Linked DNA regions of Tomitella gaofuii. Each later gene encodes a partner of the first gene's protein in a complex. Links are inferred from orthologs where the notes say so. Each region holds a gene or a part of one and is shown in the gene's direction. Other genes may lie near its edges.

Region 1 (4,613 bases):
CGCGGTCGCGGCGGCCGGGACAACCGGTCGCGCGACGCGGAGAAGTCGAACTTCATCGAGCGGGTTGTCACGATCAACCGCGTCTCGAAGGTCGTCAAGGGCGGCCGCCGGTTCAGCTTCACCGCGCTGGTCATCGTCGGCGACGGCAACGGCGTCGTCGGCGTGGGCTACGGCAAGGCCAAGGAAGTGCCGGCCGCGATCCAGAAGGGCGTGGAGGAGGCGCGGAAGAACTTCTTCCGCGTTCCGATGATCGGAAGCACGATCACCCACCCGGTGCAGGGCGAGGAGGCCGCCGGTGTGGTCATGCTGCGCCCGGCCAGCCCGGGTACCGGTGTGATCGCGGGCGGTGCGGTGCGCGCCGTCCTCGAGTGCGCGGGCATCCAGGACATCCTGTCCAAGTCGCTCGGCAGCGACAACGCGATCAACGTCGTGCACGCGACGGTGGCCGCGCTCAAGGGTCTGCGTCGTCCCGAGGAGGTCGCGGCGTCCCGCGGCCTGCCGATCGAGGACGTGGCCCCGGCGGCGATGCTGCGGGCGCGTGCCGGGCAGGGGGCATGACGATGGCACAGCTCAAAGTCACCCAGGTCCGCAGCACCATCGGAACCAAGCAGAACCAGCGTGACAGCCTGCGTACCCTCGGGCTCAAGCGGATCCGGCACACGGTCGTCCGTGAGGACTCGCCGGAGACGCGCGGTCTGATCAACGTGGTCTCGCACCTCGTCACGGTGGAGGAGGTCTCACAGTGACCATCAAGTTGCACCACCTGCGCCCGGCGCCGGGCGCCAAGACCGACCGCACGCGCGTCGGCCGCGGCGAGGGCTCCAAGGGCAAGACCGCGGGACGCGGCACGAAGGGCACCAAGGCCCGCAAGAACGTGCCGGCCGCCTTCGAGGGCGGGCAGATGCCGCTGCACATGCGGCTGCCCAAGCTCAAGGGGTTCAAGAACCAGTTCCGCACCGAGTACCAGGTCGTCAACGTCGGCGACATCGCGCAGTTGTTCCCGCAGGGCGGAACCGTCGGAGTGGCCGATCTGGTCGCGGCCGGCGCTGTCCGGAAGAACCAGCCGGTGAAGGTCCTCGGCGACGGTGAGATCGGCGTCAAGGTCGACATCACCGCGGACAAGTTCTCGGCGTCCGCAGCGGAGAAGATCGCGGCGGCCGGCGGCTCCGTGAACGCCACCGCCTGACGGACACGGCACGTGCGACCCGGTCGCGTTCCGGCCACCCCTCGTGGGGGACCGGCGCGGACGCCGTCGCAGCAGCGCGCATGCCGCGGACGGGGCCTTGCGGGCCCCGTCCGCGGCATCGCTGTCTGCACCCACTGTTAGAGTTCAACCGTCGTCCGCGCGCCGGCCGGACCACGCCGGTGGGGATTGCCCGGGCCGCCGCCCGATGAGGGCGGGCGGGTCGGTGGGGTCTTTCCCGGGCGCCCCGTCAGCACACATCCAGGAGGACACTTGCTCTCGGCCTTCGGATCTGCCTTCAGGACTCCGGACCTGCGGCGGAAGATCCTGTTCACGCTCGGCCTGATCGTGCTGTATCGGCTCGGCGCGATGATGCCGTCGCCCGGCGTGGACTTCAAGGTGGTCCAGCAGTGTTCCGCGGACGCCCTCGGCGGCGACTCGGCGGGCGTGTACACGCTCATCAACCTGTTCTCCGGCGGCGCGCTGCTGCAGCTGTCGGTGTTCGCCATCGGCATCATGCCGTACATCACGGCGAGCATCATCGTCCAGCTGCTGACCGTCGTCATCCCCAAGTTCGAGGAACTGCGCAAGGAAGGGCAGTCCGGCCAGGCGAAGATGACGCAGTACACGCGGTACATCACGATCGCACTGGCACTGCTGCAGTCCACCGGCTTCGTCGCGCTGGCCAACAGCGGCAATCTACTGCGCGGCTGCGACCAGCCGATCCTGGCGGATTCGAGCATCTTCGGGCTCGTGGTGACGACGCTCGTCATGTCCGCGGGCGGCGTGCTGCTGATGTGGTTCGGCGAGCTCATCACCGAGCGCGGAGTGGGCAACGGCATGTCGCTGCTGATCTTCATCAGCATCGGCGCGGGCCTGCCCACCATGGGCAAGTCCATCCTGGACCAGGGCGGGCTCAAGTTCACGCTGATCATGCTCGCGGTGCTCGCGATCCTCGTCGGCGTCGTGTTCATCGAGCAGGGCCAGCGCCGCATCCCCGTCCAATACGCCAAGAGGATGGTGGGCCGGCGAATGTACGGCGGCACGTCCACGTACCTGCCGCTCAAGGTCAACCAGGCCGGCGTCATCCCGGTGATCTTCGCGTCCTCGCTGCTCTACCTGCCCACCCTCGTGGCGCAGCTGACGAGCAACAACGGCACCGAGGAGCACTGGTGGAACAAGATCATCAACCAGTACCTGTCCAACCCCGCGGACACCGGCTACATCATCATCTACTTCCTGCTCATCATCTTCTTCACCTACTTCTACGTCGCCATCACGTTCAATCCGGAGGAGCGGGCGGACGAGATGAAGAAGTACGGTGGGTTCATTCCGGGCATCCGGCCGGGGCGGCCGACGGTGGAGTACCTGCAGTACGTGCTCACACGCATCACCCTGGTGGGCTCGCTCTACCTGGGCATCATCACGGTGTTGCCGAACTTCTTCCTGGGCGCGGCGGCGACGGCGAGCATGGCGTTCGGCGGTACGTCGATCCTCATCATCGTCGTGGTCGCGCTCGACACCGCGAAGCAGATCGAAAGCCAGTTGTTGCAGCGAAACTATGAAGGGTTCCTTCGATGAGAATTGTTCTACTCGGCCCCCCCGGAGCAGGTAAGGGCACCCAGGCGGCCATCCTTGCCGACAAGCTCGGAGTGCCGCACATCTCCACGGGCGACCTGTTCCGCGCGAACATCGGCGAGGGCACGGAGCTCGGCGTGGAGGCCAAGCGGTACCTCGACGCCGGCGAGCTGGTCCCCAGCGAGTTGACCAACCGGATGGTGGAGGCGCGCCTGTCCGAGTCGGACGCGCAGCAGGGTTTCCTGCTCGACGGCTTCCCGCGCACTGTCGACCAGGCCGAGGCCCTCGAGGGGATCCTCGAGCGGCTGGGCACCGCGCTCGACGCGGTGCTGGAGTTCGTCGTAGACGAGGATGTCGTGGTGGAGCGGATGCTGGCGCGTGGCCGCGATGACGACAAGGAGGACGTCATCCGCAACCGGCTGCGCGTGTACCGGGCGGAGACGGCTCCGTTGCTGGACCATTACCGGAGCATCGAGGTCAGCGTCGACGCGGTGGGCGAGATCGAGGAGATCAACGCGCGGGCCATGGCAGCGCTGGGCAAGTAGCCGTGGGATTCGTGCGACGTCGCAGAACCGTCCCGTTCCGCACGGCCGGGGAGCTGGACGCGATGGCTGCGGCCGGCGCGATCGTCGGGAGGACCCTCGTGGCAGTCCGGGAAGCCGCTGAACCGGGGGCCAGCACGCTGGACCTCGACCGCGTGGCCGAGGAGTCCATCCGGTCCGCCGGTGCCGTGCCTTCGTTCCTCGGGTACCACGGGTTCACCGGCTCCATCTGCTCGTCGCGCAACGATGTGGTCGTGCACGGCATCCCGCGCGCCGACGACGTTCTCGCCGAGGGCGACCTGCTCTCCATCGACTGCGGCGCCATTCTGGACGGGTGGCATGGCGACGCGGCATGGACCTTCGCCGTGGGCGCGATCACCGCGGCGGAGGAGGAGCTCAACGCCGCCACCGAACAGTCGCTCGCGGCGGGGATCGCGGCGATGCTGCCCGGGAACAGGCTGACCGACGTGTCCCATGCGATCGAGGAAGGGACGCACGCGGCGGGGCGGGCCCACGGGCGGAGCTACGGCATCGTCGACGGCTACGGGGGTCACGGCATCGGCCGGGAGATGCACATGGACCCGTTCCTGGCCAACGAGGGAGCCCCCGGGAAGGGGCCGCGGCTGGTGGCCGGCTCCGTGCTCGCCATCGAACCGATGCTGACCCTGGGCACGGACCAGACCACCGTGCTCGAGGACGGGTGGACGGTGATCACCGACGACGGCTCCAAGGCCTCGCACTGGGAGCACACCGTGGCCGTCACCCAGGACGGCCCGCTGATCCTCACGCCACGGCCGTAGCCCGCAGGCACCCCCGGAGGGGCCGTTCCGCGCATGCCGCGGGGCGGCCCCTCCGGCGTGTTCCTGCCCGGATGGCTATCGTCGGGGCATGGGTGCGGACCGGAACGGCCGGGGCGGGGCGGACGCAGGCGGGGCGGGCCTGACCATCGCGGAGGCGGCACAGCGGACGGGGCTGACCGCGCACACTCTGCGTTACTACGAGCGGGACGGGCTGATGCACGGCGCGATCGACCGGGCGCCGTCCGGGCACCGAAGATACAGCGCCGCCGACCTCGGCTGGATCGAACTCATCACGCGGCTGCGCGCGACGGGGATGCCGATCCGGGAGATCCAGCGGTACGCGGAGCTGGTGCGTGCCGGCGACGGCAGTGAGCCGGAGCGGCTCGAGCTGCTGCTGGCGCATCGCGTCCGGGTGCAGGGCAGGCTCGCGGAGGTGACCGAGCACCTCGAGGCGCTGGACACGAAGATCGGCCTCTACGCGGAGCGGGTCGCGGCGCGCGGCTTGACTTC
Region 2 (5,225 bases), 190 kb from region 1 along the record:
GCGCACGGGTGTGCCGAAAGGTGTGGCACAACCGGCCGCGGAGCGATAGCGTCGCAGGTAGCACCGGGTGAAACCGCCGGTGCACGGTAAGTCCATGCGGGTTGTCGACGCAGGAGGTTCCGCGTATCCGTCGCGGACGCGCACCATCTCCCGGGGTGGGCGTGGACGGGCGCCGCGCGAGGCGCACGCGCGGGGCACGCTGGGTCGTCCGGTCCGTGAAGCTGCTGCCGCTGCCACACCGAGCGGCAGCCGAAGCTGGGAGGTAAGACGTGTCCACCGGTTCAGAAGCAGCCATGGAGTACTTGCCCGATGAACGCGACGCGTCCGAGGACGGCGGCCTGTCCGCGGACCTCGTGATCAAGGGACGCAACGTCACGGTCCCCGACCACTTTCGGGTGCACGTGGCGGACAAGCTCGCCCGCCTCGAGCGTTTCGATCTGAAGGTCCAGCTCTTCGACGTCGAACTCCAGCACGAGCGCAACCGCCGGCAGTCCAAGTCCGCCAGCCGCGTCGAGATCACCGCGCGGGGGAAGGGGCCGGTGGTGCGCGCCGAGGCGCGCGGCGACAGCTTCTACGCGGCACTCGAATCCGCCATCGACAAGCTCGAGAGCCGCCTGCGCAAGTCGAAGGACCGCCGCACGGTCAGCTACGGCGAGAAGACGCCGATGTCGGTGGCCAGCGCCACGGCGGAACTGGCCCGCAACGCGGACTTCGGCATCCCCCCGGGGTCGCTGGAGGAGGACGACTACCCGGTCGGTCCGGGGCAGGTCGTCCGCACCAAGGAGCACTCGTCCACCCCCATGTCGGTCGACGACGCCCTCTACGAGATGGAACTCGTGGGACACGACTTCTACCTGTTCCAGGATGCCGCCACCGACAAGCCGTCCGTGGTCTACCGGCGGCACGCATTCGACTACGGATTGATCCGGCTCGCCTGAACCGGCCCGCTAGCGCATACCATGGTTCCGGTCGGGGCGAACGCGCCCCGGCCGGAACCGGCGTTTGCGCGTCGGCCGACCGGCCGGGAGCCTGGACCGCGGACCGCCGCGGGCCGCGCGCCGCCCCGGGACATGAGCTCACACAGGATTGAGGAAACGAACGCCCGTGCTGTCGAAACTGCTGCGTATCGGCGAAGGCCGCAAGGTCAAGCAACTCAAGAAGGTCGCAGACCACATCATGGCGCTGGAGGGGGACTACGAGGGCCTCACGGACGCGCAGCTGCGGGCGAAGACCGACGAGTTCAAGAAGCGCTTCGAGCAAGGCGAGTCGCTGGACGACATGCTGCCCGAAGCGTTCTCCGTGGCGCGCGAGGCGTCGTGGCGGGTGCTGGGCCAGAAGCACTTCCCGGTGCAGATCATGGGCGGTGCGGCCCTGCACTTCGGCAATATCGCCGAGATGAAGACCGGCGAGGGCAAGACGCTCACCTGCGTGCTCCCCGCGTACCTCAACGCCATCTCCGGCAAGGGCGTGCATGTGGTGACGGTCAACGACTACCTGGCCAAACGCGACGCGGAGTGGATGGGCCGGGTGCACCACTTCCTGGGCCTCGAGGTGGGTTCGATCCTCAGCGGCCTCACCCCGGAGCAGCGTCGGGCGGCGTACAACGCCGACATCACCTACGGGACCAACAACGAGTTCGGGTTCGACTACCTGCGCGACAACATGACGCACAACCTCGACGACCTGGTGCAGCGCGGGCACGCGTACGCCATCGTCGACGAGGTCGACTCGATCCTCATCGACGAGGCCCGCACGCCGTTGATCATCTCCGGCCCCGCGGACAGCTCGTCCAACTGGTACACCGAGTTCGCCCGCATCGTCCCGCTGCTCACGCTCGACGAGCACTACGAGATCGACATCAAGAAGCGCACGGTGGGCGTGCACGAGGCCGGCGTCGAGTTCGTCGAGGACCAACTGGGCATCGAGAACCTCTACGAGGCCGCGAACTCGCCGTTGGTGAGCTACCTCAACAACGCGGTCAAGGCCAAAGAGCTCTACACGCGCGACAAGGACTACATCGTGCGCAACGGCGAGGTCATCATCGTCGACGAGTTCACGGGCCGCGTGCTGCACGGCCGCCGCTACAACGAGGGCATGCACCAGGCGATCGAGGCGAAGGAGGGCGTCGAGATCAAGGCCGAGAACCAGACGCTCGCCACGATCACACTGCAGAACTACTTCCGCCTCTATGACAAGCTCGCGGGGATGACCGGCACCGCCGAGACCGAGGCCGCCGAGCTGCACGAGATCTACAAGCTCGGCGTCATCCCGATCCCCACCAACAAGCCGATGATCCGCGCGGACCAGCGCGACCTGATCTACAAGACCGAGATCGCCAAGTTCGACGCCGTCGTCGACGACATCGCCGAGCGCCACGACAAGGGCCAGCCGGTGCTCATCGGCACCACCAGCGTGGAGCGGTCCGAGTACCTGTCCAAGGAGCTCACCAAGCGCGGGGTGCCGCACAACGTCCTCAACGCCAAGCACCACGAGCAGGAGGCGACGATCATCGCCCAGGCCGGGCGCAAGGGTGCCATCACCGTGGCCACCAACATGGCCGGCCGCGGCACCGACATCGTCCTGGGCGGCAACCCGGACATCATCGCCGACCTCGAGATCCGCGCGACCGGCCTGGACCCGGTCGAATCCCCCGAGGACTACGAGAAGGCATGGGACGAGGCGATCGTCCGGGTGAAGGACGACGTGCGCGAGGAGGCCGAGAAGGTCAAGGAGGCGGGCGGCCTTTACGTGCTCGGGACAGAGCGCCACGAGTCGCGGCGCATCGACAACCAGCTGCGCGGCCGCTCGGGACGCCAGGGCGACCCCGGCGAGTCGCGGTTCTACCTGTCGCTCGGCGACGAGCTGATGCGGCGGTTCAACAGTGCGGCCGTCGAGTCGATCATGACCCGCCTGAACATGCCCGAGGACATGCCGCTGGACTCGGGCATGGTCGCGAAGGCGGTGCAGACGGCGCAGACGCAGGTCGAGCAGCAGAACTTCGAGATGCGCAAGAACGTCCTCAAGTACGACGAGGTCATGAATCAGCAGCGCACCGTGATCTACGAGGAGCGGCGCCGCATCCTCGAGGGGGAGGACCTCGAGGGGCAGATCGAGCACATGATCACCGACGTGGTGTCGGCCTACGTCGACGGCGCCACCGCCGAGGGATACGTCGAGGACTGGGACCTGGACGCGCTGTGGACGGCGCTGAAGTCCCTGTATCCGGTGGGCATCGACCACAAGGACCTCACGGGCGAGGCCGCCACCGGTGAGCGCGACGACCTGACGGCCAAGGAGCTCAAGGACGCGCTGCTGACCGATGCGCGGAACGCGTACAAGAACCGCGAGGCCGAGATCGACGCGATGGGCGGCGAGGGCGCCATGCGGCAGATCGAACGCAGCGTGCTGCTGCAGGTGCTCGACCGCAAGTGGCGCGAGCACCTCTACGAGATGGACTACCTGAAGGAAGGCATCGGCCTGCGCGCCATGGCGCAGCGCGATCCCCTCGTCGAGTACCAGCGCGAGGGCTTCGACATGTTCGGCGGGATGCTCGAGGGGCTCAAGGAGGAGTCCGTCGGCTTCCTGTTCAACGTCTCGGTGGAGCCGACGCAGTCGGCCCCGGTCGCCGCGGGCCAGGCCGCCGGGGCACCGGCAGCGGTCCCGGCGTCCGCAGGCGGGACCGGAGCGGAGGGCGAGTCCGCTGCGGACGAGGCCGGTGCCCAGCCGGAGCCTGCCGCGGCGGCGCCGGCGCAGGAACCGACGGTCCGTGCCAAGGGGCTGGGCGACGAGCAGGCCCAGGCGTTGAGCTATTCGGGGCCGTCGGAGTCCGGTGACGCCGAGGTCCGGCGTGCCAAGCCGGCCGGTGGAGCCCAGCCCGCGAGCCGCCGTGAGCGCCGGGCCGAGGAACGCGCCCAGGCCAAGAAGAAGGCGAAGGGCGCGAAGTCCAAGAAGTCCCGCCGCTGAGCCGCCCCGCCGCGCGCCGGTCGTGAGCACCCGGCCGGCGCGCGGCGGCGTCGGCCGCTACGCGACGAGCATGCCGCTAGGCGAGGTGCAGTGCGGTGCACACCCAGGCGCCGCGCTTGCGCTCGAAGCGCCCGGCGATCGCGAGCGTGCGGCGGCCACGGACGTAGGTGGCGCAAATCTCGGCGGCGCCGGGGCCGGCCGAGGCGATGTGGATGCGGCGCAGCACGGCGCTTCCCAGTTGCCGTCCCGGCGGGGACGTGCGGGCGAGTTTCCGGACCATGCCCAGCACCGCCGTGTCGGCGAAACCCTCCAGGTGCTCCGGGCGGCGCCGCAGGTCCAGAACCTCGAGCACCAGCCGCAGCGTCACCTCGACTCTGCGGCGGACCTCGACGGCGGCGGCCGCGTCCTGCGTGCGCGGTGCGCGGGTGCGCGTCGGCCGCCGAGCCGGGGCAGGCGACGGGGTCGTCACGGACTGCGGGGCGTCGGCGGCGGGGACCCGCCGGTCCGGCGGGCGGGAAAGGTAGCGCATCGTCGCGTCGAGGACGGGCACGGAGCGGTATTCGACGAAGGGCGGGTTGTGCAGGCTCGCGAGCCGGGGCCTGTCCGTCGGCGCCGGAGTCGGCGGATGGGCGTCCGCACGCCGGGCGCCGGGCGACCCGGCGGGCGTGTCGTCGACAGTGACGTCGTCGACGGTGATGTTGTCGACGCTGATGTTGTGCGCGCAGCTTGGCATGTGCCCCCCTGACTCGACCCGGGGCGCGCCGGCCGGCCCGTCCCGTGGGTGTGCTCCTGTCGAGTCCGCGGGGGAGGCGCGGACGAAATCCATCATGGCAGAATGTGTCTGCGGCCACCACCGGGGGTGGGCACGTCGGAAGCACGTGTACGCGGGCTGCCCGAGCAAAGGTGGGGAAACGCGCAGATGGTCACACGCCTCAGCAGTCAGGACGCCGCGTTCTTCTACATGGAGGAGGCGGCGGCGCCGTCGCACCTGTGCACGATGGCGGTGTTCGACCGTGCGGACGCCCGCCTCGGATACGAGCAGGTGCTGGAGAAGGTCGAGCAGCAGCTGCGGCTCATTCCCCGGTACCGGCAGCGCGTCCGCGAGGTCGCAGGCGGGTTCATGCGCCCGGTGTGGGTGGACGACGCCGATTTCGACATCACCTACCACGTGCGGCGGTCGGCGTTGCCGCGTCCGGGCACCCGGGACCAGCTCAACGATCTGCTGGCCCGCCTGGTCTCCCGGCCGCTGGATCTGGGCCGCC

What was found.
Region 2: the proteins of secY (region 1) and secA are in contact, whole or in part, in a crystal structure (PDB 3DIN), measured with the Thermotoga maritima proteins. The link is inferred for Tomitella gaofuii from one-to-one orthologs. Residues at the interface, in WP_004081795.1 of Thermotoga maritima: Glu108, Gly109, Glu110, Glu111, Ala236, Glu237, Arg238, Arg239, Ile240, Thr241, Ile242, Gln243, Tyr244, Ala245, Arg246, Arg247, Val248, Thr249, Gly250, Arg251, Arg252, Val253, Tyr254, Gly256, Ala257, Ser258, Thr259, Tyr260, Leu261, Pro262; in WP_004082002.1 of Thermotoga maritima: Glu261, Ala262, Arg263, Lys300, Ala301, Arg302, Thr303, Ile304, Ile305, Leu323, Tyr324, Asp325, Pro326, Val329, Ser330, Tyr333, Ile336, Lys340, Phe345, Val349, Glu363, Phe364, Tyr374, Ser375, Gly376, Gly377, Glu393, Ile395, Thr482, Ser483.

What each region holds. Positions count from the first base shown.
Region 1 is NZ_CP059900.1:1,041,046-1,045,658, forward strand. What follows is about bases 780-3,610. They hold secY (preprotein translocase subunit SecY), read left to right. Parts: upstream 780-1,456; coding sequence 1,457-2,764; downstream 2,765-3,610. Other genes in these bases: rplO (50S ribosomal protein L15), read left to right, coding at 780-1,186; H4F70_RS04685 (adenylate kinase), read left to right, coding at 2,761-3,306; map (type I methionyl aminopeptidase), read left to right, coding at 3,309-3,610. In the rest of the region: rpsE (30S ribosomal protein S5), read left to right, coding at 1-558; rpmD (50S ribosomal protein L30), read left to right, coding at 561-746; more of rplO, read left to right, coding at 743-779; more of map, read left to right, coding at 3,611-4,103; H4F70_RS04695 (MerR family transcriptional regulator), read left to right, coding at 4,192-4,613. UniProt on the Escherichia coli protein: The central subunit of the protein translocation channel SecYEG. Consists of two halves formed by TMs 1-5 and 6-10.
Region 2 is NZ_CP059900.1:1,234,679-1,239,903, forward strand. Bases 721-4,163 are described here. They hold secA (preprotein translocase subunit SecA), read left to right. Parts: upstream 721-1,104; coding sequence 1,105-3,963; downstream 3,964-4,163. Other genes in these bases: hpf (ribosome hibernation-promoting factor, HPF/YfiA family), read left to right, coding at 721-938; H4F70_RS05625 (Rv3235 family protein), read right to left, coding at 4,040-4,163. Outside these bases: more of hpf, read left to right, coding at 294-720; more of H4F70_RS05625, read right to left, coding at 4,164-4,696; H4F70_RS05630 (WS/DGAT/MGAT family O-acyltransferase), read left to right, coding at 4,883-5,225. UniProt on the Escherichia coli protein: Required for protein export, interacts with the SecYEG preprotein conducting channel.